DNA from 4 places in the Sporosarcina sp. Y1004 genome. Region 3 is predicted to be linked to each of the others. Evidence: riboswitches for the same ligand, from Rfam matches in the RefSeq annotation. Region 3 holds a riboswitch; each other region holds the start of a gene.

The links. Region 3 has a riboswitch for S-adenosylmethionine ahead of cysC (adenylyl-sulfate kinase). Riboswitches for the same ligand answer to the same signal wherever they lie in the genome.
Region 1: another riboswitch for S-adenosylmethionine. It lies ahead of AC25Y6_RS05135 (methionine ABC transporter ATP-binding protein); the one in region 3 lies ahead of cysC (adenylyl-sulfate kinase).
Region 2: another riboswitch for S-adenosylmethionine. It lies ahead of metK (methionine adenosyltransferase); the one in region 3 lies ahead of cysC (adenylyl-sulfate kinase).
Region 4: another riboswitch for S-adenosylmethionine. It lies ahead of AC25Y6_RS17645 (methionine biosynthesis PLP-dependent protein); the one in region 3 lies ahead of cysC (adenylyl-sulfate kinase).

Annotation. Positions count from the first base shown of each region.
Region 1 covers NZ_JBYHFQ010000005.1:43,438-49,439, reverse strand. The annotation lists gene AC25Y6_RS05155 (winged helix-turn-helix transcriptional regulator) at 1-222, opposite strand, end outside; gene AC25Y6_RS05150 (MFS transporter) at 412-1,611, shown strand; gene AC25Y6_RS05145 (aldo/keto reductase) at 1,680-2,522, shown strand; gene AC25Y6_RS05140 (aminotransferase class I/II-fold pyridoxal phosphate-dependent enzyme) at 2,712-3,878, opposite strand; SAM riboswitch class I at 4,048-4,158, shown strand; gene AC25Y6_RS05135 (methionine ABC transporter ATP-binding protein) at 4,261-5,274, shown strand; gene AC25Y6_RS05130 (methionine ABC transporter permease) at 5,264-5,935, shown strand; gene AC25Y6_RS05125 (MetQ/NlpA family ABC transporter substrate-binding protein) at 5,953-6,002, shown strand, end outside.
Region 2 covers NZ_JBYHFQ010000022.1:10,942-16,943, forward strand. The annotation lists gene AC25Y6_RS14150 (putative motility protein) at 1-3, shown strand, start outside; gene AC25Y6_RS14155 (transposase) at 91-399, shown strand; gene AC25Y6_RS14160 (NUDIX domain-containing protein) at 446-907, shown strand; gene AC25Y6_RS14165 (alpha/beta hydrolase family protein) at 897-1,682, shown strand; gene pckA (phosphoenolpyruvate carboxykinase (ATP)) at 1,806-3,392, opposite strand; SAM riboswitch class I at 3,580-3,698, shown strand; gene metK (methionine adenosyltransferase) at 3,890-5,086, shown strand; gene AC25Y6_RS14180 (gamma carbonic anhydrase) at 5,193-5,705, opposite strand; gene AC25Y6_RS14185 (alpha/beta hydrolase) at 5,820-6,002, shown strand, end outside.
Region 3 covers NZ_JBYHFQ010000026.1:40,480-46,481, forward strand. The annotation lists gene cobA (uroporphyrinogen-III C-methyltransferase) at 1-486, opposite strand, end outside; gene sat (sulfate adenylyltransferase) at 531-1,679, opposite strand; gene AC25Y6_RS15585 (phosphoadenylyl-sulfate reductase) at 1,681-2,412, opposite strand; gene cysC (adenylyl-sulfate kinase) at 2,646-3,245, opposite strand; SAM riboswitch class I at 3,427-3,527, opposite strand; gene AC25Y6_RS15595 (TraB/GumN family protein) at 3,667-4,836, opposite strand; SAM riboswitch class I at 5,318-5,421, opposite strand; gene AC25Y6_RS15600 (ABC transporter ATP-binding protein) at 5,510-6,002, opposite strand, start outside.
Region 4 covers NZ_JBYHFQ010000036.1:3,205-9,206, reverse strand. The annotation lists gene AC25Y6_RS17660 (methylated-DNA--[protein]-cysteine S-methyltransferase) at 1-44, opposite strand, end outside; gene AC25Y6_RS17655 (ABC transporter ATP-binding protein) at 384-1,121, shown strand; gene AC25Y6_RS17650 (ABC transporter permease) at 1,118-1,873, shown strand; SAM riboswitch class I at 1,950-2,056, shown strand; gene AC25Y6_RS17645 (methionine biosynthesis PLP-dependent protein) at 2,134-3,255, shown strand; gene metC (cystathionine beta-lyase) at 3,252-4,436, shown strand; gene AC25Y6_RS17635 (5-methyltetrahydropteroyltriglutamate--homocysteine S-methyltransferase) at 4,482-5,600, shown strand; gene AC25Y6_RS17630 (MFS transporter) at 5,686-6,002, shown strand, end outside.

The sequences.
Region 1 (6,002 bases), on a different contig from region 3:
CGGGGGAACCTGGTTGTATGCAATCCGGTTAATAACGCCATCCGCTTCCAGTTCACGCAATTGTTGCGTTAACATTTTTTGCGTAATATCAGGCATGAGTCGTTTCAATTCATTGGTTCGTTTTTTACCATGAGTTAAATGGCAGAGGATCACACATTTCCACTTTCCGCCAATCACTTCTAATGTCGCTTCGACAGATATATTATACTTCTTTTTTGTCATTATAATCCTCCTCTATAGGAACCTAAAAGTACCTATATCACTAATTGGTACCTACAGCACTTTAAAGTGCGTACTTTTCTTTATGACCCTTGTGAATCATACTAACATAAGCGGTGGGTTACACGATATAAATTTTAGCTCTTCGTCGATTTAATCATATAACGTGGGAATAGAAAGGAAAGGAAAAGAATGACTTTAGATAAAAAGAGAAGTATGTTTGCACTGCTTGCCTTAGCTGTCAGTGCATTTGCAATTGGAACAACGGAGTTTATCAGTGTGGGGCTATTGCCGCTGATTTCTCAAGATCTCGATATATCGGTTACAACAGCTGGGCTGACTGTTTCGCTCTATGCACTAGGCGTAATGGTTGGTGCGCCAATTTTAACGTCACTCACTTCTAGAATGCCGCGGAAATCATTACTGCTGTGGATTATGGTAGTCTTTATTATAGGGAACGGCATCGCGGCAAGTGCATCAAGTGTTTCGGTCTTACTGCTTGCCCGTGTCATTTCTGCATTTTCACACGGTGTATTTATGTCGATTGGATCGACGATTGCCGCTGACGTCGTTCCCGAAAATCGCAGAGCAAGCGCAATTTCAATCATGTTTACAGGACTCACAGTTGCTACGATTACAGGAGTTCCATTCGGTACATTTATTGGACAGCAATTTGGTTGGCGCTATGCTTTTGTGGCAATCGTAATTATAGGGATTATAGGGTTAATTGCGAATAGTATTCTTGTACCATCCGATTTACGTCAAAGCAAACCCACATCTATTCGGAACCAAGTCAAGCTCGTGACAAATAGTCGGATATTGCTAGTATTGACGATTACGGCACTTGGGTACGGAGGAACATTTGTCGTATTCACATACTTATCACCGATGCTTCAAACGATAACAGGATTTAAACAAGGAACAATCGTGATGATTTTACTTGTTTATGGAATCGCGATTGCAATCGGTAATATGATAGGCGGAAAACTATCAAATAAAAACCCGATCGGCTCGCTATTCTATATGTTTATTGCCCAGGCAATTGTGCTTATTGTTTTGACGTTTACGGTACCATTTAAGGTCGCAGGTCTTATCACAATAATTTTCATGGGCTTGTTTGCATTTATGAACGTTTCGGGACTTCAAGTGTATGTCGTCATGTTAGCCGAACGTTTTGTGCCAGGTGCAGTAGACATAGCCTCCGCAATGAACATAGCTGCATTTAATGCGGGAATTGCTATAGGTGCCTACGCAGGCGGAGTAGTAACAGATTCAATCGGGCTTATTCATACGGCTTGGATTGGAGGGACAATGGTACTGGTTGCCGCACTATTAACAGGAATCAGCGGAGCGCTGGAAAGGAAAGATCAGCAAAAACTAGGTACATCCTGAATAAGGAAGCAATTTTAGATGAGAAATGATTGCAATATAGTGGTAATTACAACATTGGAGGGAATTGAATTATGAACAACTTACAATCAACAACAAAATTGCAAAATGGCGTGAAAATGCCTTGGTTGGGTCTTGGGGTATTTAAAGTTAAAGAGGGACAAGAACTGGTGAATGCAGTGAAAACTGCAATTACACATGGCTATCGCAGTATCGATACAGCCGCGATTTATGGCAATGAAGTTGGCGTGGGACAAGGTGTTCGTCAAGCAATGGCGGAATCTGGAGTTGCAAGAGAAGATCTATTCATCACATCAAAAGTCTGGAATTCAGAGTTGGGGTACGAAACGACAATCGCAGCTTATGAAGAAAGCTTAACTAAACTAGGTGTAGAATATTTGGATTTATACCTAATTCATTGGCCAGTAGCTGGTAAATATAAAGAAGCATGGCGCGCAATGGAAACCCTTTATAAGGATGGTCGGGTTAAAGCAATCGGTGTAAGTAACTTCCAGATTCATCACCTGGAAGATTTGATGAAAGATGCGGAAATTAAACCGATGCTAAACCAAGTGGAATATCATCCACGTTTGACACAAAAAGAACTGCATGCATTTTGCCGACAACATGATATTCAATTGGAAGCATGGTCTCCGCTTATGCAGGGAGGGTTGCTCGATAATACGGAACTTCAAGAAATTGCCGATAAATATGGTAAATCCATAGCCCAAGTCATTTTACGCTGGGACTTACAAAATGGCGTTATCACAATTCCGAAATCTACGAAAGAACATCGCATCGCCGAAAACGCTACCGTGTTCGATTTCAAGTTAACAGCAGAAGATATGGCACGCATCGATAGTTTGAATAAGAATCATCGAGTTGGTCCAGACCCGGATAACATTAAATTTTAATATGAATTAACATAAAAGTAAGGGATCAAAACTACACAAGTTTTGATCCCTTACTTTGGTAATTAGATGAGTGGAAATAGTGAATACGGTGTATAAACTGTGCATAGGCTCCATTCAAGGGCAGCCAGAGCCATTCCTTAGCGCAAGCGAAGTTAAAATGATTCTATATTTCAACATACACAATAATCATTAAGAAAATAGACCGAGTTTTTCAATCCTTGCAATTGCTTCAACTATACGATCTTCTTCTACTAATAAGCCTACGCGTACATAACCTTCGCCATGTTTTCCGAAGGCGTGCCCTGGTGCAACGGCAATGTCCGCTTTATCCAATAGTAAATTGGTGAAAGACTCACTTGTATATCCTATTGGAACAGGCAACCAAGCGAAGAAAGAAGCTGTTGGGGCAACGACGTCCCAACCGATTCGTCTACATTCGGAAATTAGGACATTTCTGCGACCTTCGTAGAGGGATACGAGTTCATCTACACAATCTTGGCTTCCTGTTAACGCAGCCGCAGCCGCGCGCTGAACAGCCGGGAAAATATCAATGAATAGATGGTCTTGTAATAAGTTGATTGCTTCTATGATATCGGCATTACCGATAGCGAAGCCGACCCGCCAACCGGCCATGTTATAGGTCTTTGACAACGTGTACGTTTCAATGCCAACGTCTTTAGCGCCTTCCGCCTGTAGGAAACTGACAGGCTTAACGCCGTCAAAACCGATTCCACCGTAAGCGAAGTCGTGAAGGATGGCAATATCATTGGCTTTTGCCAATGCAACCGTTTCTTCGAAGAAAGGTATATTGGCAGTTGCGCTGGTTGGATTGTTCGGGTAGTTCAGATACATTAATTTTGCTTGTTTTTTTTGTTCTTCCGTTAAGGCATTATAATCAGGTAAAAAATCATTCTCAGCTACCAATGGCATTAAATCATATTTAATGTTTGCCAAGCTTACACTTGATAAATAATCGGGATATCCAGGATCCGGAAGCAAAAGTAATTCACCTTCGTTCATTATGGCAAGCGGTAACTCAACCAAGCCGGGTTTTGTACCAAATAGAATTGCGACTTCTGTTGTCGGGTCAATTTGAACATCGTATTCTCGCTTATAAAAGTCGGCAACCGCCTGTTTTAATTCGGGCGTTCCTCTGAACGGGGAGTACCCGTGTGTTGCTGGATCTTCAACCGCTTCTTGAAGTGCTTTTACAATGTGAGGTGGAGTAGGTTGATCGGGGTTACCACGCCCCAAGTTAATAACGTCTCGACCTTCCGAAAGAGCTTCTTCAACATTTCGTACAAGTGATGCGAAAAAGTGCGGCGGTAAGTTTTTTAATCGATTTGATAGTGCCATTTAATAACCCCGTTTTCTATATAGTAAAAAACTATTATTTTAAGGTTAGTATACATGGAATGCAACTTAATTGACAATACTTCCGAAAAGGATAGCATGATGATAGGTTGACAAATTAATTAGAAATGACTACTATTAATGGTATATCATCAAAACAATAATATAATGGTACTTATCAAGAGAGACTGAGGGATAGGCCCGATGACGTCCAGCAACCCCTTGTGTAAAGCAAGGAAGGTGCTAACTCCTACAGAGTGAAATTCATTCTGAAAGATGAGCTGAAACCTTTTTCGGTGCTTCTTTCTTATTATGAAAGAAGCATTTTTATATGGTCAGGCATCCAGAGATTTCATACTTCCATTTAAAGAAAGAGGAGATTTATATGATACAAATACAAAACGTGTCGAAAGTATATACAACAAAAGAGAGAGTTGTTACCGGCGTTGATAATGTGTCGTTAGACATAAACACAGGAGAGATTTTCGGAATCGTCGGTTACTCGGGCGCAGGGAAAAGCTCACTTATCAGATGCCTCAACTTATTGGAGAAACCAACGAGTGGAACGATTTTAGTCGACGGTTTAAATCTGATGAATCTAAAAGGAAATAAACTTCGTCTGGCGCGTTTGAAAATCGGAATGATTTTTCAGCACTTTTATTTAATCAGCCAAAAGACTGTATTTGAAAATATTGCATTTGCATTGCGAGCTGCAAAAACATCTCCCGATAAAATAAATACACGGGTGACAGAGTTGCTTGAAATGGTCAGCCTTTCTGATAAGCGTGACGTCTATCCTGCACAGTTAAGTGGTGGCCAAAAGCAGAGAGTGGGCATTGCTCGTGCGCTTGCGAATAACCCATCCGTTTTGCTTTGTGATGAAGCAACTTCCGCACTCGATCCGAATACAACGCTATCAATCTTACGGCTTTTGAAAAAAATCAATAAGGAATTGCGTATTACAATTGTTCTTATTACGCATGAGATGAATGTAGTGAAGGAAATTTGCGATCGAATGGCGATTATGCAAAATGGCAAAGTGATTGAAGAAGGACAAGTATATGATATCTTTTCAAACCCTCAAGAAACATTAACCAAGGAGTTTATCAGTAGTGTCGTATCGTTTGATGTTCCATCAGCAATATTGAGTAGGTGTACGGGACAACTCGTTAAAGTTATGTTTAAAGGGGATGTGGCGGGCGAGGGAATTATCTCAGATATGGTCCAGCAATTTAGGGTACAAGGTAATTTCCTTCATGGCTCGATTGAATATATTCAAGAAATGCCTCTAGGTACTTTTTTAATGGAACTTAAAGGGGAAGATGACGAAATAGAAAAGGCCATTGCCTATATGTCATCGCGGGCTGCCCAAGTGGAGGTTATTGAATATGGGAATTGATATTCAACATGTTATGGAGCTAATGCCTGATATTACGAAAGCATTTGGTGAGACGCTTTATATGATAGGTATTTCTCTTGCCATCGCGCTAGTTATTGGACTGCCGTTAGGAATCCTATTGTTCACCACGGAAAAAGGACTGTTTTTAGAGAACAGGGTATTGAATTCAGTTCTCGGTTTTATCGTCAATATGGTCCGTTCTGTTCCGTTCATTATTTTACTAGTCGCGCTGATCCCGTTGACTATTTTAATAGTAGGAACTCCGATTGGTCCTGGCGCAGCGAGCGTTTCGTTATCTGCTGCTGCGATTCCATTTTTTGCTAGAATCGTGCAGACTTCGCTACGTGAAATTGATAAAGGTGTCATTGAAGCTGCAATCGCGGTAGGTGCGACGCCATGGATGATTATCAAAGATGTGCTACTGCCGGAAGCGAAAACAAGTATTATTCAAGGTGTGACAATGACAGTCATTAGTTTAGTCGCCTATTCGGCGATGGCAGGCGTTGTCGGCGGTGGAGGAATCGGCGATTTAGCAATCCGGTTTGGTTATTATCGTTACGACAATACGATTATGGTTGTCACTGTCGTGATATTAATAATTTTTGTACAACTAATTCAATTTGCAGGAGATCGTATTTCAAAAGTTGTTGATAAAAGATGATAGGGAGAGAAAAAATTATGAAAAAGTTTCTATTTGTTGTAGTAGTCATTATACTTGGAACAGTGCT
Region 2 (6,002 bases), on a different contig from region 3:
TGATTTGCGATAAAGCATGTATTCCCGTAAAGGGAATGCATGCTTTTGTTCATTTTAAGCCATGCTAAAAAGAAAAAAGGATGGGTTGGCATGGAAAAATACAATATGTACGTTTCAGTTGTACATCAGCAAATATATCATCACCCAGATGATTCACCGTGGGAGTATGAAGTTAAAATCACAGAAGAACATATTCCCGTATTCAATCGTTTATTTTCACAGATAGATGAACTTGAAATTCGGAACTTTATTAGGTCGCATCTACCGTTTTTACCGTATTATTATGGCCGGAATAATGAAAAGGTCGATCAACGTACGATGAGGATTTATGCACTTATCCATGAGTTCACCGATGAGCCATCGAAGCGATTCATCGAAGAACTTCCTTATTTTCGTTGATACTCATCCTGTCCTTCGTTAAAATGAACGAAAGGACGGGATTTTAATGCTGACATTTAATGATGTAAACGGTGGCCGTGTCGAGCTGTCATTTGAAAAGAATCGATTTAGTATGCCTGCTCGGCATGTTCTTGTTGTATTGAAATATAAAGAAAAGTGGCTTCTAACTCGTCATTTGGAGCGTGGTGTCGAGTTTCCAGGTGGCAAAGCAGAAGAAGGGGAATCAATCGAAGAAGCGGCCATTCGTGAAACGATTGAAGAAACCGGCGTTAGAATTACGGATGTGCAAAATTTTGCGGAATATGTCGTTCGAAGCAATATCACATTTTGTAAAGCTGTATTCACGGGAAGCGTTGTAGAAATTGATGAAAATCCAACACTTTACGAAACGAATGGCGCTACATGGATGACAAGTGAGGAACTGGACGCGTGTGATGAGTTAAGTTTTCATATGAAAGGCACGGGAATGGAAGCTTTAAGAAAGTGGGTGGAAGCACGTGAGTTATGATGGCACTATTATTCATCGGAAAGCCTATCCTTCGCCAAACCCAAACGTTTATCTTGAAGAAATCACTTATTTTTCGGATGGGCTGAGAGTGAAAGGGCTTATGGCGCAACCGCTTACGCATGGAACCTATGAAGGTATCCTTTATTTAAGAGGCGGTATGCAACATATAGGAATGGTTCGTCCAGCTCGAATTGCCCAGTTTGCTGCGCAAGGGTTCGTTGTATTCGCTCCTTACTACCGTGGGAACCGTGGAGGGGAAGGTCGGGATGAATTCGCAGGTGCCGATCGTCAGGATGCGTTGAATGCTGTAGACGTGCTGAAACAAAATCCTATGACAAACGTCGAGAGGATTCACTTATTCGCGTTTTCACGAGGCGGCATTATGGCTCTGTGGACCGCTATTTTGCGTGATGATATTACTTCGGTTGTTACGTGGTCGGGTGTTTCCGATGTCATTTTTACATACAAAGAACGGAAAGACATGCGGCGGATGATGAAGCGAGTTATCGGTGGAACGCCGAACAGCGTGCCTGATGAATACAGAAAAAGGACAGCGCTGTTTCGCGTAGATGAAATTACTGCACCTGTTCTTATCATTCATGGCATGATTGATGAGAACGTCTCATTCCAACAGGCTGTGTTATTGGAGAACGCATTGCGTGAACATAATAAAGTATACGAGACATGGTACTTCCCAGAATACACGCATTTCATTCCACCGGGCATGAATGCACAGCTTGTTAGAGATTTGACGAGTTGGATGAAGAGACAGTGAGTAGATCATTACTGATTATAATGATAAAAAAACAGGGTAGCACAATAAATGTGCTACCCTGTTTATATCTGATTGTCTTTACGCCATTCCTAGTCTATCGGATATAGACTAAGAGCAATCTTCTTATGCGATTGGTCCGCCTTTATACGTAATCTCTTCTGAAACCGAACCGAATTTCTTAAAGTTTTCACGGAACATAGATGCTAGTTCTTTTGCTTTAAGATCGTAAGCATTTCCATCAGACCATGCATTGCGTGGGTTCAATACTTCTGTCGGAACGCCTTCAATCTCTGTAGGCATTGCAAGACCAAAAATGCTATTCATTTCTGTTTCAACATTATTTAGTTTACCAGCAAGTGCTGCACGAACCATTGCGCGTGTATATTTAAGATCCATACGCTTACCAACACCATATACGCCACCAGTCCAACCTGTATTCACTAGGAATACTTGTGCGTCATGTTCATCAATTTTTTTCCCAAGCATTTCAGCATATACTGTCGCTGGAAGCGGTAGGAAAGGTGATCCGAAGCATGTTGAGAATGTTGCTTCAGGTGATGTGATACCACGCTCAGTTCCAGCAAGTTTCGAAGTGAAACCACTTAGGAAGTGGTACATTGCTTGCTCTTTCGTTAATTTGGAAATAGGGGGCAGTACGCCGAAAGCGTCAGCAGTCAAGAAAATAATTGTTTTCGGATGACCTGCAACTGAAGGGTCAACGATGTTATCGATTGCTTGAATTGGATATGCTGCACGTGTATTTTCAGTCAAAGATCCATCATCGTAATTAGGAATGTTTGTTACTGGGTCGATAACAACGTTTTCAAGAACTGACCCGAAACGAATTGCACCGAAAATTTCAGGTTCTTTTTCTTGAGATAAATTGATACATTTCGCGTAGCAACCACCTTCGATGTTAAAGACACCAGTGTCAGACCAACCGTGTTCATCGTCTCCGATTAATTTGCGGTTCGCGTCAGCTGAAAGTGTTGTTTTACCTGTTCCTGAAAGACCGAAGAACAAAGCGACATCGCCTTCTTCGCCGACGTTCGCAGAACAGTGCATAGGCATGATGCCATTCTCAGGTAGGAAGTAGTTCATGACAGAGAAGATTGCTTTTTTCATTTCACCAGCATATTCAGTACCACCAATGAGAACGATGCGTTTTTCCATAGACACAATAATGAACGTCTCGGAATTCGTACCGTCAACTGCAGGATCCGCTTTAAAAGAAGGAGCTGAAATGATAGTAAATTGCGCTTCGTGTTTCGAGAGCTCTACTTCAGTCGGGCGAATAAACAATTGATGGACGAATAGGTTATGCCAAGCAAATTCATTCACGACTTGAATGGATAGACGTGAAGCTGGATCTGCACCAGCGAATCCTTTGAAGACGAACAGTTCGTCTTTAACTTTTAAGTGTGTAAGCATTTTATTATATAATGAGTCAAATACATCAGATGAAATCGGACGGTTTACGCTGCCCCAATCGATTTTGTCTTTGGAGGACGCTTCCTCGACAATATATTTATCTTTAGGGGAACGACCTGTATACTTCCCTGTTTGAGCCGTGACTGCTCCATCGGAAGTCAGTTGAGCTTCTCCACGTGATATCGCTTTTTCAACAAGTTGTGGTACTGAAAGTTGAATTTTTATATTTTCACCGGAAAGAAGGTTATTTAGATCGTCGCTAATCTTTGCTGTAATCATAATTATGTACCGTCCTTTACTCATAGTCCCATATAATTGGGTGTCATGTCATCACATTTCTTAAATAGTATAACACATTAAGAATAATAATCTATATTAATCAAAATCTCAAGCAATTAGTTGTAAAATCGGCAAAGAAATTTGACAGGGAACAAGTTTTTTCGTAGCATATATAGTTGAACGGATACTCTTATCCCGAGCTGGTGGAGGGGTCAGGCCCAATGAAACCCGGCAACCTGCAATGACTTATTTGTCTGCGCAAAGGTGCCAAACCTGTAGCAAGGCACAGTCCTTGTATGATAAGAGTGAAAGGTGCTTTTAAAATCATGCCTTTCCTCATGTATTAGTACGTGAGCGAAGGGCTTTTTAATTTGTTTAGCCCTTTATCCTCGTGTATAGAGCTCGCAGTGGCTTGTAGTCTTTCCTGAATCCGGGAGGACTCTACATGGGACATATGAGTACCGTATCAATCTCGTAGGATATAAGGAGGAAAAGACATGACTAACCGCCGACTGTTTACTTCAGAATCGGTAACTGAAGGACATCCAGACAAAATGTGCGACCAAATTTCAGATGCTATCCTTGATGCTATTTTGGAGGAAGATCCAAATGCACGCGTAGCATGTGAAACGACAATCACTACAGGACTGGTACTCGTAGCAGGTGAAATCACGACGACTACATATGTCGATATTCCAAAAGTTGTGCGCGAAACTGTTAAAGGCATTGGTTACGTTCGAGCGAAATACGGATTTGATTGGGAAACGTCTGCAGTTCTCACTGCGATCGATGAACAATCAGCCGATATTGCTGCGGGTGTTGACCAAGCACTTGAAGCGCGTGAAGGATTAATGACAGATGACGAACTTGAAGATATTGGAGCAGGCGACCAAGGTTTGATGTTCGGATATGCTTGTAATGAGACACCAGAACTGATGCCATTACCAATTAGCTTAGCCCATAAACTATCCTTTAAACTTGCACAAGTACGTAAAGATGAAACACTTTCGTACCTAAGACCGGATGGGAAAACGCAAGTGACTGTAGAGTATGATGGAAATAATATACCCGTCAGAATTGATACGATTGTTATTTCAGCACAACATCATCCTGAAGTGACACTTGAGCAGATTCAAAGTGATATTAAGGAATTCGTTATTAATCCAGTTGTACCAACTAATTTAATTGATGAAGAAACAAAGTACTTCATCAATCCAACTGGACGATTTGTAATAGGCGGACCTCAAGGAGATGCAGGTCTGACTGGGCGTAAAATCATTGTTGATACGTATGGCGGTTATGCCCGTCATGGCGGTGGGGCATTTTCGGGGAAAGATCCTACGAAAGTGGACCGCTCAGCTTCATACGCGGCTCGTTATGTTGCAAAAAACATCGTTGCAGCAGAACTTGCAGACCGCTGTGAAGTCCAGTTGGCTTATGCAATCGGTGTAGCTCAACCTGTATCGATTTCGATTGATACATTCGGAACAGGTACTGTTGAGGAGAGTAAACTTGTGGAATTGACACGTGAACTCTTTGACCTTCGTCCAGCAGGTATCATTAAAATGCTTAATCTCCGTCGTCCTATCTACAAGCAGACGGCAGCGTATGGTCACTTCGGCCGCACGGATGTTGATCTGCCATGGGAGCAAACGGATAAAGCTGGAGCTTTGAAAGAACTAACAGGGAAATAATTATTGAAAATGCCGGAAGCAAGGACTCCTCCTTAGCTTCCGGCATTTTTTATCGTGTGTTATTATCCTTCAATAAAAAAAGCCGCCAATCAATGGCGGCAATACATCACTTTTGTAGACTCTTATAATATTGCCCTTTTTCCGCGTATTCACGAACAATTCTTTCCATATCTGCACGGTCATCTTCATTCAGTTCTCGAACAACTTTTGCCGGTGAACCGAGTGCTAACATATTCGGTGGAATCTTCTTACCGGGCGGTACTAGACTGCCCGCTCCAATAAATGCCCCCTCGCCGATTTCAGCCCCGTCTAGAATGATGGAGCCCATGCCAATCAGCGCCCCTTTTTTTATAGTGCAGCTATGTAGAGTAACTTGGTGTCCAATCGACACTTCGTCCTCAAGGATTAGTGGAGAGTGCGGGCTTTGATGTAGGCAGCACAAGTCTTGCACGTTCACTTTACGTCCGATAATTGTAGCTGAGACATCACCGCGAATCACAGTATTGAACCAGATTGACGATTCGGCACCAATTGTTACATCTCCAGAAATTGTTGTATAATCTGCAATGAATACGGATGGATCGATTACGGGTGTTTTATCTTTGTAGGGATAAATCATTCAACTCTCCTCATTTCTTTATGTAGTGTATAATTATCGTAACAAAGATTAGGATTTTATAGTAGGTTAAGAGTTAAACAATAGAAAGAAAATAATGTAATAGGTTAGGGGAAGATGACCGTGTGGAAATGGGAAGCGGAAGGACAGCCTAAAGCTGTCGTGGCGATCGTTCATAATGTGTACGAACATCATAGTAGAAATGCTTGGCTCATTCAGAAGCTTCGTAATAGTGGTTTCCATGTCGTGGCAGGTGATTTACCTGGACACGGAGTAGAAAGCCAAGGGAAAATCCACAAC
Region 3 (6,002 bases):
TCCGACCGCAAGACTTTCCCAGTGAATCGAGTCGCTCTTTCCAGCACGCATATGACCTGTTACAATTGCAAAACTCGAACTTAACTCGCGATGTGTCACTGGGATACCCGCATAAGCAGGTGCTGCAATCCCAGCAGTAATTCCTGGAACCACCTCAAATGGGATTCCATTGTCCGCAAGAACTTCTGCTTCTTCAGCACCTCTCCCGAACACGAATGGATCTCCACCCTTTAATCGTGTGACGATTTTTCCTTGCTTCGCATATTTTACTAAAAAGTGATTAATCGTTTCCTGGATCATTGCATGGTAGTTTGGTAATTTCCCGCAATATATTAAGTCCGCTCCCGGTTTTGCATAAGTAAGAAGCTCTTTATTTATTAAGCGATCGTACAAGATAACATCAGCTTGTTGAATACATTTCAGCCCTTTAACGGTGATTAAATCAACATCTCCAGGTCCAGCTCCTACTATAAATACTTTTCCCATTCTTATCTCTCCTCTCACCGCTTAGTTCTAAAATAAGATTGACGTTATGAATGAATCTTTTCTTTTTGCATTCCTGCAATTAATACATCGATCACTTCGGGTCTACTAAATGTCGTTGGCAGCTTCTCTCCATTTCGGAGCATTTCTCTCACTTTCGTACCAGACAAGATTACATGGTGACTGGCATCATGCGGACATGTTTTAGGTGTTGCCATACTGTCGCATTTACTGCAATAAAAGCTATGTTCAAAAAACAATAACGTAATCCCAAGTTCCCCTAGCGTAAAATTACTAAAGATTTTCTGAGCATCATACGTACCGTAATAATTACCAACCCCCGCATGATCACGGCCGACTATGAAGTGTGTACAACCGAAATTCTTGCGTACCATCGCATGGAAAACGGCTTCCCTTGGTCCGGCATAACGCATTGCCGCTGTAAATACACCTAAAAACACATGCTCTTTCGCATAATAGTTTTCTAGTAAAACTTCATAGCTTTCCAAGCGCACATCTGCCGGAATATCATCGGATTTCGTTTCACCAACAAGCGGGTTTAAAAATAAACCATCTACAATCTCCAAAGCTGTCTTTTGAATATATTCATGTGCTCTGTGAACCGGATTTCTTGTTTGGAAACCAACGACTGTTTTCCAGCCAAGATCTTGGAACTTTTGTCTTGTTTCAATCGGGTCAAACAGATATTCCGAAAACTCATTCAATGGCCTCCGTTGAATCAGCGTTATCGTTCCACCAAGATAGACATTCGGACGTTCAAACAACTTCTTCACACCTGGATGTTCACGGTCCGTCGTTTGATAGACCAATTCAGCTTCTACTTCCTTATCGGGTGTGAAAATATCAGTTACTTCGATTACACCGTAAACGATTTCGTCTCTCACTAATTTCACAAAGTTGCCAATCGTAATTTTTTCCGCATTCTTTTCTGTCGTGGGCAATGTAATTGGAATGGTCCAAGGCTCACCCGTTGTTAACCTCATCGTATGGACGACAGAATTGTAGTCTGCTTCTGTTAGGAATCCACTTATAGGGCTATACGCCCCAGTACCAATCAAATCTAGATCACTGCTAGCAATCTCATCTAATTCAACTGTTTCAGTTAACCCTTCCAATTGAAAATCTGGATTCCAGCGATTAATTAATGTACCACCGTGCGGTTGACTCAAGCTCATATTAATTTCCTCCATTTAAGTTGATTTTTTGGTGTAATCCACACTCTGTTTTCATTTGATTTGCCCACCGGCCAGACCTTGAGCCTGACGTTGAATCACTTGGCGACGTACAGGGTACGCAACCAATACTAGGAAATCCTTGATCATGAAGGGGATTATAGGGCAATTTATATTTATCAACATAATCCCAAATATCGGTCCACGTCCAATGAATCAATGGGCAAACTTTAACTGATTGGAACGTTTCATCCTTATTCACAAATTCGGTTAAACTTCTAGACGGTGATTGTTCTCGTCGTAGCCCAGATAACCAAGCAGTCGCACTGCTTAGTGCCTCTTGAAGTGGAACAACTTTCCTCATATGGCAACAACGGTCTGGTTGTCTTTCCCATAGTTTTTCTCCATGTGCATCAGCCTGTTCTTCAACCGTTAAGGCTGGCTTTTTCATTTCTATATCGAGCTGTGGATAACGCGTTTTGATGTCATCGATGAGGGTATACGTTTCTTGAAAATGAAGCCCTGTATCCAAAAACACCACTTTTGCAGTTGGTTTTGTTTTCGAAATCAAATCAAGCATCACAATTCCTTCTACACCAAAGCTACATGCATATACAAGATCAGCATCATATTCGTCATAAGCCCATCTCAAAACATTTAAAGCACCCTTTGACTCGTCGTCAATGTTAAACGTTTCAGTAGGCTTAAACCATGTGTCATACGTTAGTTTCACCATAGAAACTTCTCCCCTCATAAAATTAATGATGTAACTTCTCTTTTTAAGACGAAGTTAACCATTCAATGGTTAAAGCCATCTATTGTTCATATGTTCGGAATTTTACATTCAGTTAGAATTCCCGTTCTACTTATGATTGAAATTAACAATATCTTTATTAATCCTATCTGTCAAGTCGGTTTAAAGGTATTCTATTCCTACAACACCAAGAAGTTACATGTCTATTGGTTTTTTCAGATATATTTATTTTCGTTTAAATAATTTACGATGACTTTAACGGATTCTTCAACGCTTAGCTTATTTGTATCAATAGTGATTTCTGGGTCAACAGGTACGTCATAAGGAGCATCGATTCCTGTGAAATTTTTCAACTCTCCCAATCTGGCTTTCTTGTAGAGTCCCTTTGTATCGCGTTCTTCACATGTTTCTAAACTAGCCTTCACGTAAACCTCGATAAATTCATTTGGTTCGACGAGGTCGCGCACTTGATCCCGATCTTCCTTGTATGGAGAAATGAACGCTGTTAACGTGAACAATCCTGCATCAATCATTAGTTTTGAGACTTCACCGATTCTACGAATATTTTCCGTTCGGTCATCTGGACTAAACCCTAAATTCTTATTTAAACCATGCCGGACATTATCTCCATCCAACCGATAGGTATGAATACCTTTTTTATGTAACGCTGTTTCTAACGCTACTGAAATCGTCGACTTTCCTGATCCTGAAAGTCCTGTAAACCATAGAATTGCACTTTTATGCCCCTTAGCTTCTTGGCGATTGTCTTTTGTTACCTCTGATTCGTGCCAAACGATATTTGTAGATTCTGTCATTATTCTCTCCCCCATTTTCTCTATTTAGTTTACAAAAAAAGACAACTTTTAAACCGATACAAATAATCGATTAAAAGATGCCTTTAGTTGTCTAATTAGCATGTATTCTATTACGTAGAAAATAAAAAACCACTTCTTAATAGTGCAAGAAGAGGTTAATTAATCGAACAAAAAATTTCTCTTCTTATCTTCTAAACTTTCGTTTAATGGAATTGGCACAGTACTAAACAGTCTGTTGCCGAGGTTTCATTGGGCCAGTCCCTCAACCTCTCTAGATAAGATATGAACTATTAAGTTGAGACCAATATTACATTATGAAAAAGACATTGTCAATGACTTATCAGATAATAAATTAAAGTCTATTGGTTTAATTGGTTTTAAATATCCTTCTTGTGTCGATAACAAAAAAGCTATCTATTTTTCATTTAAAGTTCTCAAAGAATACACGTATGACATCAGCCCCACCTATAAAGGTACCTAATGTACCTCCTAGGTTTGTGAGGACGACAACTAATAAGACTCGTGTTACCCTATTTGCCCAAAAACCTTTAATCGAAAATACATCTTCAGATAATCTTTCGAAATCGCCAACGCTTGGTCTACGGAAAAATGCCTGAACAATTCCGGATACCCACCCCGCTGCAATCAAAGGATGTAGGGTTGTTATTGGAGCCGAAACAAAGGCAGCCAAAATGGCTAGTGGATGTCCCAGTGCCGCAGCCGCACCAATTGCCGAAAGACTACCCGTCCACAATATCCAACTTAGCGCTTGGTCAAAACCCGCGGAAGGATTTGAAATAAAAGTATATGCAATTATAGAAAGAAGGAGCACTGGAATTGCCCACCCAATAATTTTAGGTAGTTTTGATTTGACGGGCGTTTGCGATAATGCTTGTAAATCATGCTCATTATGAATTTCCTTGGTAATCCCTGGAATATGTGCCGCCCCTAAAACAGCCACTACTTTTTTCCCCGGTGCATCTTTAATTTTCTGTGCTAAATACTGATCACGTTCATCAATTAAAGGCTCCTTTAGTTTCGGAAAAGTTTCTGTGAAATCGTTTAATACCGCATTTAAAGTGTCCTTTGATTTCATTTTTTCTAGGTCTTCTTCTGAAATGCTTTCTTTGCTGAATATACTATATACGACCGACGTGAGAAGTTGGCTTTTCCCCATAAAACCGATATTACCCCAAATTCTGGAGAACGTTATTTGAATATTACGATCGGCGAGCACAAGTTCTGCACCAACTTCATTTGCCGATTCAATCCCCTGAATCATTTCCTGCCCAGGCTTTATATTAAATTGTTTTGCTAAACGGTTTTGAAAGGAGGAAATTGCCAGATTCATTAAAAGTAAAGATGCTTTCTTTTCTTTTATTACCTTAAAAATATCTGTCTCCTTCCACTTGCTTCCTTCCATGATAGATTGATAACGTTGTTCATCCAATTCAATACAAACCGAATCAGGTCTCTCTCTGTCGATTACTTCTTTTACCTGATCTGCACTTTGCTTTGAAACGTGGGCTGTTCCAATAAGAATTAATTCTTTTCCATCTAAATTTATTCTCGTAATATTGTCTTCTTGCATGAACAAACATCCTTTGTAGAACTAATTTCTTATTAGTAACCTCAATCTAGTGATCACCAAAAGACGGTCTAATATTAATAATGAATCAGTTTGAAACAAAATTCAATTATATTTCATTATTAATTAAATATGAGTCATTCCACCAAGGAAAAATCGTTAGATAGAATATGTGAAATCCTTTGGCTAGACTTGCTTTAAAAACTTTTGCGTTCCTTGATCTTTAGGATATAGAAAGCTTACTTGGGTTGTTCCTTCATTCACGATATTCTACGTCACAGTTAACACTTCTCCGATCAATTCCGGAACCAAGACAGAAACTTGTTCTTCAATTTGATTTGACGTTATTATTAATTTTTATCTCTTTCTCGTACAACTTCTTTAACCACTCCTCTTGACGTTCCATCTTTATCATTCGTAAATCTGAATAGAAAAAAACCTCTTTTCAAAATAGAAAAGAGGGTTAAGCAATCATCAACTGTTACTCTAATATCTCAAGATTTCACTCTTACTGGATTTAGCACCTTTCAGTCAGACTGAGGTTGCTGATGCGCCATCAGCCAGTTCCTGAGCTTCTCTAGATGCAAAATATGAAGTTGTTAGTAATTTCAATTTATCTGTTCAATACTCCAGAGAGCGTTTTTCACAATTCAATTACTAGCGATTATTATGACCGTTACCACACTACCCTTTGGCGTTTTCTATAAACTTTATTTTCTTTATAATTCTTTTCTCCTTCTTTTCCCATACCTAAATAATGTTCACGTACTTCTTCGTTTGATAATAGGTAGTTTGCATCGCCTTGCATTACAACCCGCCCACTTTCCATAATATAGCCATAGTCAGAAATTGACAGTGCAACATTGGCATTCTGCTCAACAACTAATATAGATGTGCCCTCTTCTTGATTGATTTGTTTAATATTTTGAAAAATCTCTTTAACGAGCAGCGGTGCAATCCCTAATGAAGGTTCATCCAGTAATAATAGCTTTGGTTTTGCCATAATGCCTCTGCCAATTGCAAGCATTTGCTGCTCCCCACCAGACAGGAATCCCGCTTTTTGGTTTTGAAGAGCTTTAAGTTTTGCAAAATAAGTGTAAATCTTTTCTATATCAGACTTGATATTAGAACGATCCTTCCGTGTATAAGCTCCAGCCATTAAATTTTCT
Region 4 (6,002 bases), on a different contig from region 3:
CTCAGAAATGCCCAATACACTGCAGTTTCAGTCTTGCTCTCCATCATTGCACCTCCATACGATTAAACCAATTGAGTATCTCATATTGGAAAAAAACGGGGTCCAAACTCAAAACGTTTGGACCCCACTCTTTTTTAAAAAAGTCGTCTCGTTCAATACATATACGTTTTAAACCAGTACTAAGTTTCATTGGTTAAAAGTCTATTTTACACTTCAAGGAATAGTAGACGTCCCAATATAGTGGTCACTATAGCACAAAACGCACGCTATATGAATAGTACTAAACATTTATTGAATTATAAGAGCTTGAATCAATGTTCCTTGCATGAATACAACCCTTAGATTAGAATTATTATTAATAAGAAAGTCTAGGAGCGATTAACATGTCCAATTTATATGAACCTGCATTACATTTTTATAACGTTGACTATTCCATAGGGGATATACATATTTTAAAAAACGTGACGGGCTCCTTTCCAAAAGGCAAAATTACGACACTCGTCGGTCCTTCGGGAGCGGGAAAGACAACGTTGCTCAAATTGTGTAATGGATTGATTTCCCCCACCTCCGGGGAAATTTATATTCATGACAAACCCATTTCCGCCTATGAACCTGTTGAACTACGGCGTCATGTCGGCATTGCACTTCAGAGTGCACCGATGATAAAGGGGACTATTTATCATAACTTAGCACTGCCCCTAGAACTTCAAGGTAAAAAACTGCCAGAACAAGATGCAGTTGAAATTCTAGATGATGTGGGCCTCGACAAACTATTTCTGCACCGAAAAATCGACGAATTATCAGGCGGACAGCGTCAAAAAGTATCAATTGCCCGTACATTGATCAATAAATCGGAAATCTTATTGCTCGATGAAATCACCTCTTCTTTAGACCGATCGTCGTTAACTGAAATCGAGGAATTAATCGGCAAAATCAATCGGAAATATGGTACAACAATCATCTGGATTACACATAATCTGGAACAAGCCTTATCAATTGGTGATTACACATGGGTTGTTATGGAAGGGCAAATCATCGAAACCTGTGAAAGTAACTTATTAAAATCATCGACGAATGAGTTAGTGAGGCAGTTTGTAGAAGGAGGGGTATCCTCCGTATGACTTATTTAACATTAGCCATCACCCTTATATTCGTTATCATTCCCCTTGTATTATCAAAGACGCTCCGTTTAGGATTAGAAAAGGACACGATCATTGCAACAATCCGGTCGATTATACAGCTTCTCGCAGTCGGATATATTCTTAAATTTGTCTTCGACTCAGAAAATATTTTGTATATCGTGTTAATGGTTACATTGATGATTGTAGCTGCGACACAAAATGCCAGAAAGAAAGGGACAGCCATCAAGGGAATTACATGGAAAATTGCAGTCACCTTAATTTTCGTTGAAGTGCTAACCCAAAGTATTTTACTAGGCTTCCAGATTGTACCCGCAACTGCACAATATATCATTTCAATCAGCGGCATGATTATCGGTAATTCGATGGTATTGTCAATCCTTTTCCTTAACCGATTTACGGCAGAGGTTGAAACGCATCGCGACGAAACGGAACTTATCCTGTCACTTGGGGGAACGCCAAAACAAGCCATTCATAGACAACTGATCAATTCTATCAAAGCCAGTATGATTCCGACAATCGAGAGTCAGAAAACAATGGGATTAGTTCAACTGCCTGGTATGATGAGTGGTCAAATCATTGCTGGAGCTGACCCAATTCAAGCTGTTCAGTTTCAATTGCTGATCATCTTTCTCTTATTAACGACCGCAGCAGTAACCAGTGTCTTACTCGGATTTCTATCTTATCCTAGTTTGTTCAATCAACGAATGCAGCTGCTTCGGGAAAAGCATTAGGAATCTGGTTCTTGTTTTATAATTCATGCCATGGTAGAATTATCTAAATTGTATATTCAAACAACTTCATATTTTATTCTTATCACGAGAGACAGAGGGATTGGCCCGATGACGTCTCAGCAACCAACCTGTTTAGGTACGGTGCTAATTCCAATAGGTATCTATTTACCTAGAAGATAAGGAGATTGACTTCGACATTTCGAGGACCCTCTCCATATAGAGGGTCCTCTTTTTGATTTTAAAAGAAGAGAGTGAATCCAATGACAAGACGAAGTTTGGAAACAATACTTGTACAACTTGGTAATAACAGTGATCCGAAAACTGGTTCAGTGAACCCACCAATCTATTTATCGACCGCCTTTAAACACGAAGGCTTAGGTCAGTCAACTGGCTATGACTACACGCGGACGAAAAATCCGACCCGTTCCATTTTGGAAGAAGGCATTGCAGATTTAGAGAGCGGTGACGCCGGTTTTGCATGTAGTTCAGGGATGGCTGCGATTCAGCTTGTTTTATCACTTTTCCGTCCAGGGGATGATTTGATTGTTCCGGAAGATATTTACGGGGGTACCTATCGCCTACTAAAGCAGTATTCCGATGTCTATTCAATCGGAACAACATATACGGATTTTACTGATGTCCATGAAACTGAGAAATTGATAACTGCGAAGACAAGAGCCCTATTTATCGAAACACCGACAAATCCACTTATGCAGGAGTTTGATATACGTCAATACGCGAAACTCGCCCAAAAGCATAATTTATTACTGATTGTCGATAACACATTTTTAACGCCTTATTTCCAAAGACCAATTGAGCTAGGCGCAGACATTGTTATACACAGCGCCACGAAATACATCGGAGGACATAACGATGTCCTATCCGGTCTTGTAGTTGCAAAAGGCACGGAGCTCTGTGAAGTATTGGCAACCAACCATAATGCTATCGGTGCAGTTCTGTCACCTTCCGATTCATGGTTAATCATTAGGGGACTAAAAACACTGCACTTACGAATGAAGCAACATGATGCAAATGCAAAGATAATCGCAAATTACTTGAAGAGCGAACCACATGTTGCGGACGTTCTCTATCCCGGGAAAGGCGGTATGCTTTCCTTCCGCTTGCAAAATAGTGAATGGGTTGGACCTTTCTTAGCAAATCTAAAACTTATTACATTTGCTGAAAGTCTCGGAGGCGTGGAGAGTTTTATTACTTACCCAGCAACACAGACACATGCGGAAATACCACGTGAAGAACGGATACGACGGGGCGTTGACGATAGTCTTTTACGTTTCTCAGTCGGAGTGGAAGAGGTAGAAGATTTGATTGCCGATTTAAAGCAAGTGTTTTCAACATTAAAAAGCGAGGTGCTTCAACAATGAGTCTCAATAATGAACGATTACAAACGACACTTATACACGCATCGACACGTGGAGATTCCGAACGGAAAACGGGTGCAGTGAATGTACCTATTTACTTATCTTCAACATTTCATCAAGAAAGCTTTGACGAATTTGGTCCCTATGATTACAGCCGTTCTGGTAATCCAACGAGAGATGCATTGGAAAAAACAATAGCCTCATTGGAAGGCGGTGAACGCGGATTAGCATTTGCTTCTGGGATGGCTGCCATCTCCTCCGCTTTCATGCTCCTTTCTTCAGGTGACCATATCGTTGTTACTGAAGATGTCTATGGCGGTACATTCCGATTTGTAACACAAGTCCTACCAAAGTTCGGTATCGACCATACATTTGTTAATCTGGCTAATTTAGAAGAAACCGCTAGTGCAATCCGGCCGAATACAAAAGTAATTTATGTAGAAACACCTTCCAATCCTCGATTAGGTATTACGGATATTGCAGCCATTGTCGAACTCGCAAAAGCGAATGACTGTCTGACGTTCCTCGACAACACATTCATGTCGCCACTATACCAACGCCCCCTTGATCTTGGCGTTGATATAGTTGTCCATAGCGCTACGAAGTTTCTATCTGGACATAGCGATATTATTGCCGGTTTGGCAGTGACGAAGGATGAGGAGCTTGGAAATCGATTGGCGTTTATCCAGAACTCTTTCGGCTCTATATTGGGTGCTCAAGATTCCTATTCGTTAATTCAAGGGATCAAAACGCTTGGAGCTCGTCTAACTCAGTCATCCTTATCGGCTCAAAAAATCGCCGTATATTTGAATGAACACTCTTTAGTGGAAGAGGTATTTTATCCGGGGTTAGTAAGTCATCCAGGTTACGAAGTCCATGCGAAACAATCAACTAGTCCAGGAGCGGTTCTGTCATTCCGTTTGCCAGATAGAGCTACAGCAAAAGCATTTGTTGACAATGTCCGTATACCTGTTTTCGCTGTGAGTCTAGGCGGGGTTGAATCAATCCTTTCTTATCCTGCTACGATGTCCCATGCTGCTATGCCGAAAGAAGAACGGGAGAAACGTGGGATTACGGATGGCCTACTACGTTTTTCTGTAGGCCTTGAACATGTGGACGACTTGATTGAAGATTTTGAGCAAGCACTGAAAAAAGCATCTACCCTAGTTGCAGTACGTAATTAAGTACTCGTAAACAAAATACTAGTTATGAGAAAGAGGGAATATAAATTGACAAAAACAGTAGAAGAACAAAATGAAATAGTTGCACCATTCAAAGCGGATCACGTCGGGAGCTTCTTACGCCCGGAGCGTCTAAAAAAAGCACGCCTGCAAAAAGATAACGGTGAAATCACTGCCGAAGAATTACAGACAATCGAAGACGAGGAAATCACAAAGCTAGTAGAAAATCAAAAAAAGGCCGGACTGAAGACAGTGACAGACGGAGAATTCCGTCGTAAATGGTGGCATTTCGATTTCCTTTCCGGCTTCGATGGCGTTGAATTTTACGAAACTGATAAAGGTCTTCAATTCAATGGCGTTCAAACGAGAGCACACGGCATCAAAGTGACAGGGAAAATCGGTTTCAGCAATCATTATATGATCGAACATTTCAAGTTCCTGAAAAGTGTTGCGGGAGATGCGGTTGCTAAATTCACGATTCCAAGCCCGAATATGCTGCTCCACAGAGCGACATTCGAAGAAGGGATCTATTCAAGTGACGAAGAATTATTTGATGACTTGGTAACTGCCTATCAAGACGTAATTCAGGCGCTTTACGATGAAGGATGCCGTTATCTTCAAATCGATGACACGTCATGGGCTTCCCTTTTGTCGGAAGAAGGAAGAGAGACATTGAAAGCGAAAGGTCAAGATCCTGATGACATCGCTCAACTTTCAGCTCGGGCAATTAATGAATCCATCGCAAAAAGACCAGCCGACTTGCTCGTTACGATGCATATTTGCCGTGGCAACTTCCAATCAACCTATTTTTCAAGTGGTGGCTATGAGAATGTATCCAAAACTATCTTCGGCAAATTGGATGTTGACGGCCTTTTCCTAGAGTTTGATGATGAACGTTCAGGCAGTTTTGAGCCGTTGCGCCACGTCAACCGTCCGGATCTTTACATCGTATTAGGATTAATCACTTCTAAATTCGGTGATTTGGAAGATCCAGAACAGATAAAAGTGAGAATATCAGAAGCTGCCAAACATGTTCCGTTGAATCAACTTTGTTTAAGCCCTCAATGTGGTTTTGCTTCAACAGAAGAAGGCAATCGATTGACAGAAGAGCAACAGTGGGAAAAAGTTCGCCACGTTGTGTCTATCGCACAAGATGTTTGGAACTGATGAATAGGCGATAATCTATTGAATGCCTCTCTATCAAAAATAGAGAGGCATTTTTTTATAAAGAACGGAATTGGAGGTGTGAGAAATGAAAAAAGAGGGTTTGCAAAGGTATCATACGATTTGGGGATTATTATTTTTGGGCTGGTTCGTTTCTTACGTTGACCGGGTAGCCACTGGTCCGATTGTTACATATATGATTGAAAATGAAGTTTCCTTTTTTGCAGACGTAGCAAATCCGCATGGTATCGGCGGATTGATCGGTAGTTTGTTTTTTGCTGGCTTCATGCTAATGCAGTTTCCTGGTGGTTACTTCGGAGACCGGTTCGGCTATCGTGCCATAATTATTTTGAGTATTGTTTGGGCAGGGATTGCCACCTTGCTAACCGGATTGGTCGGTGGCCT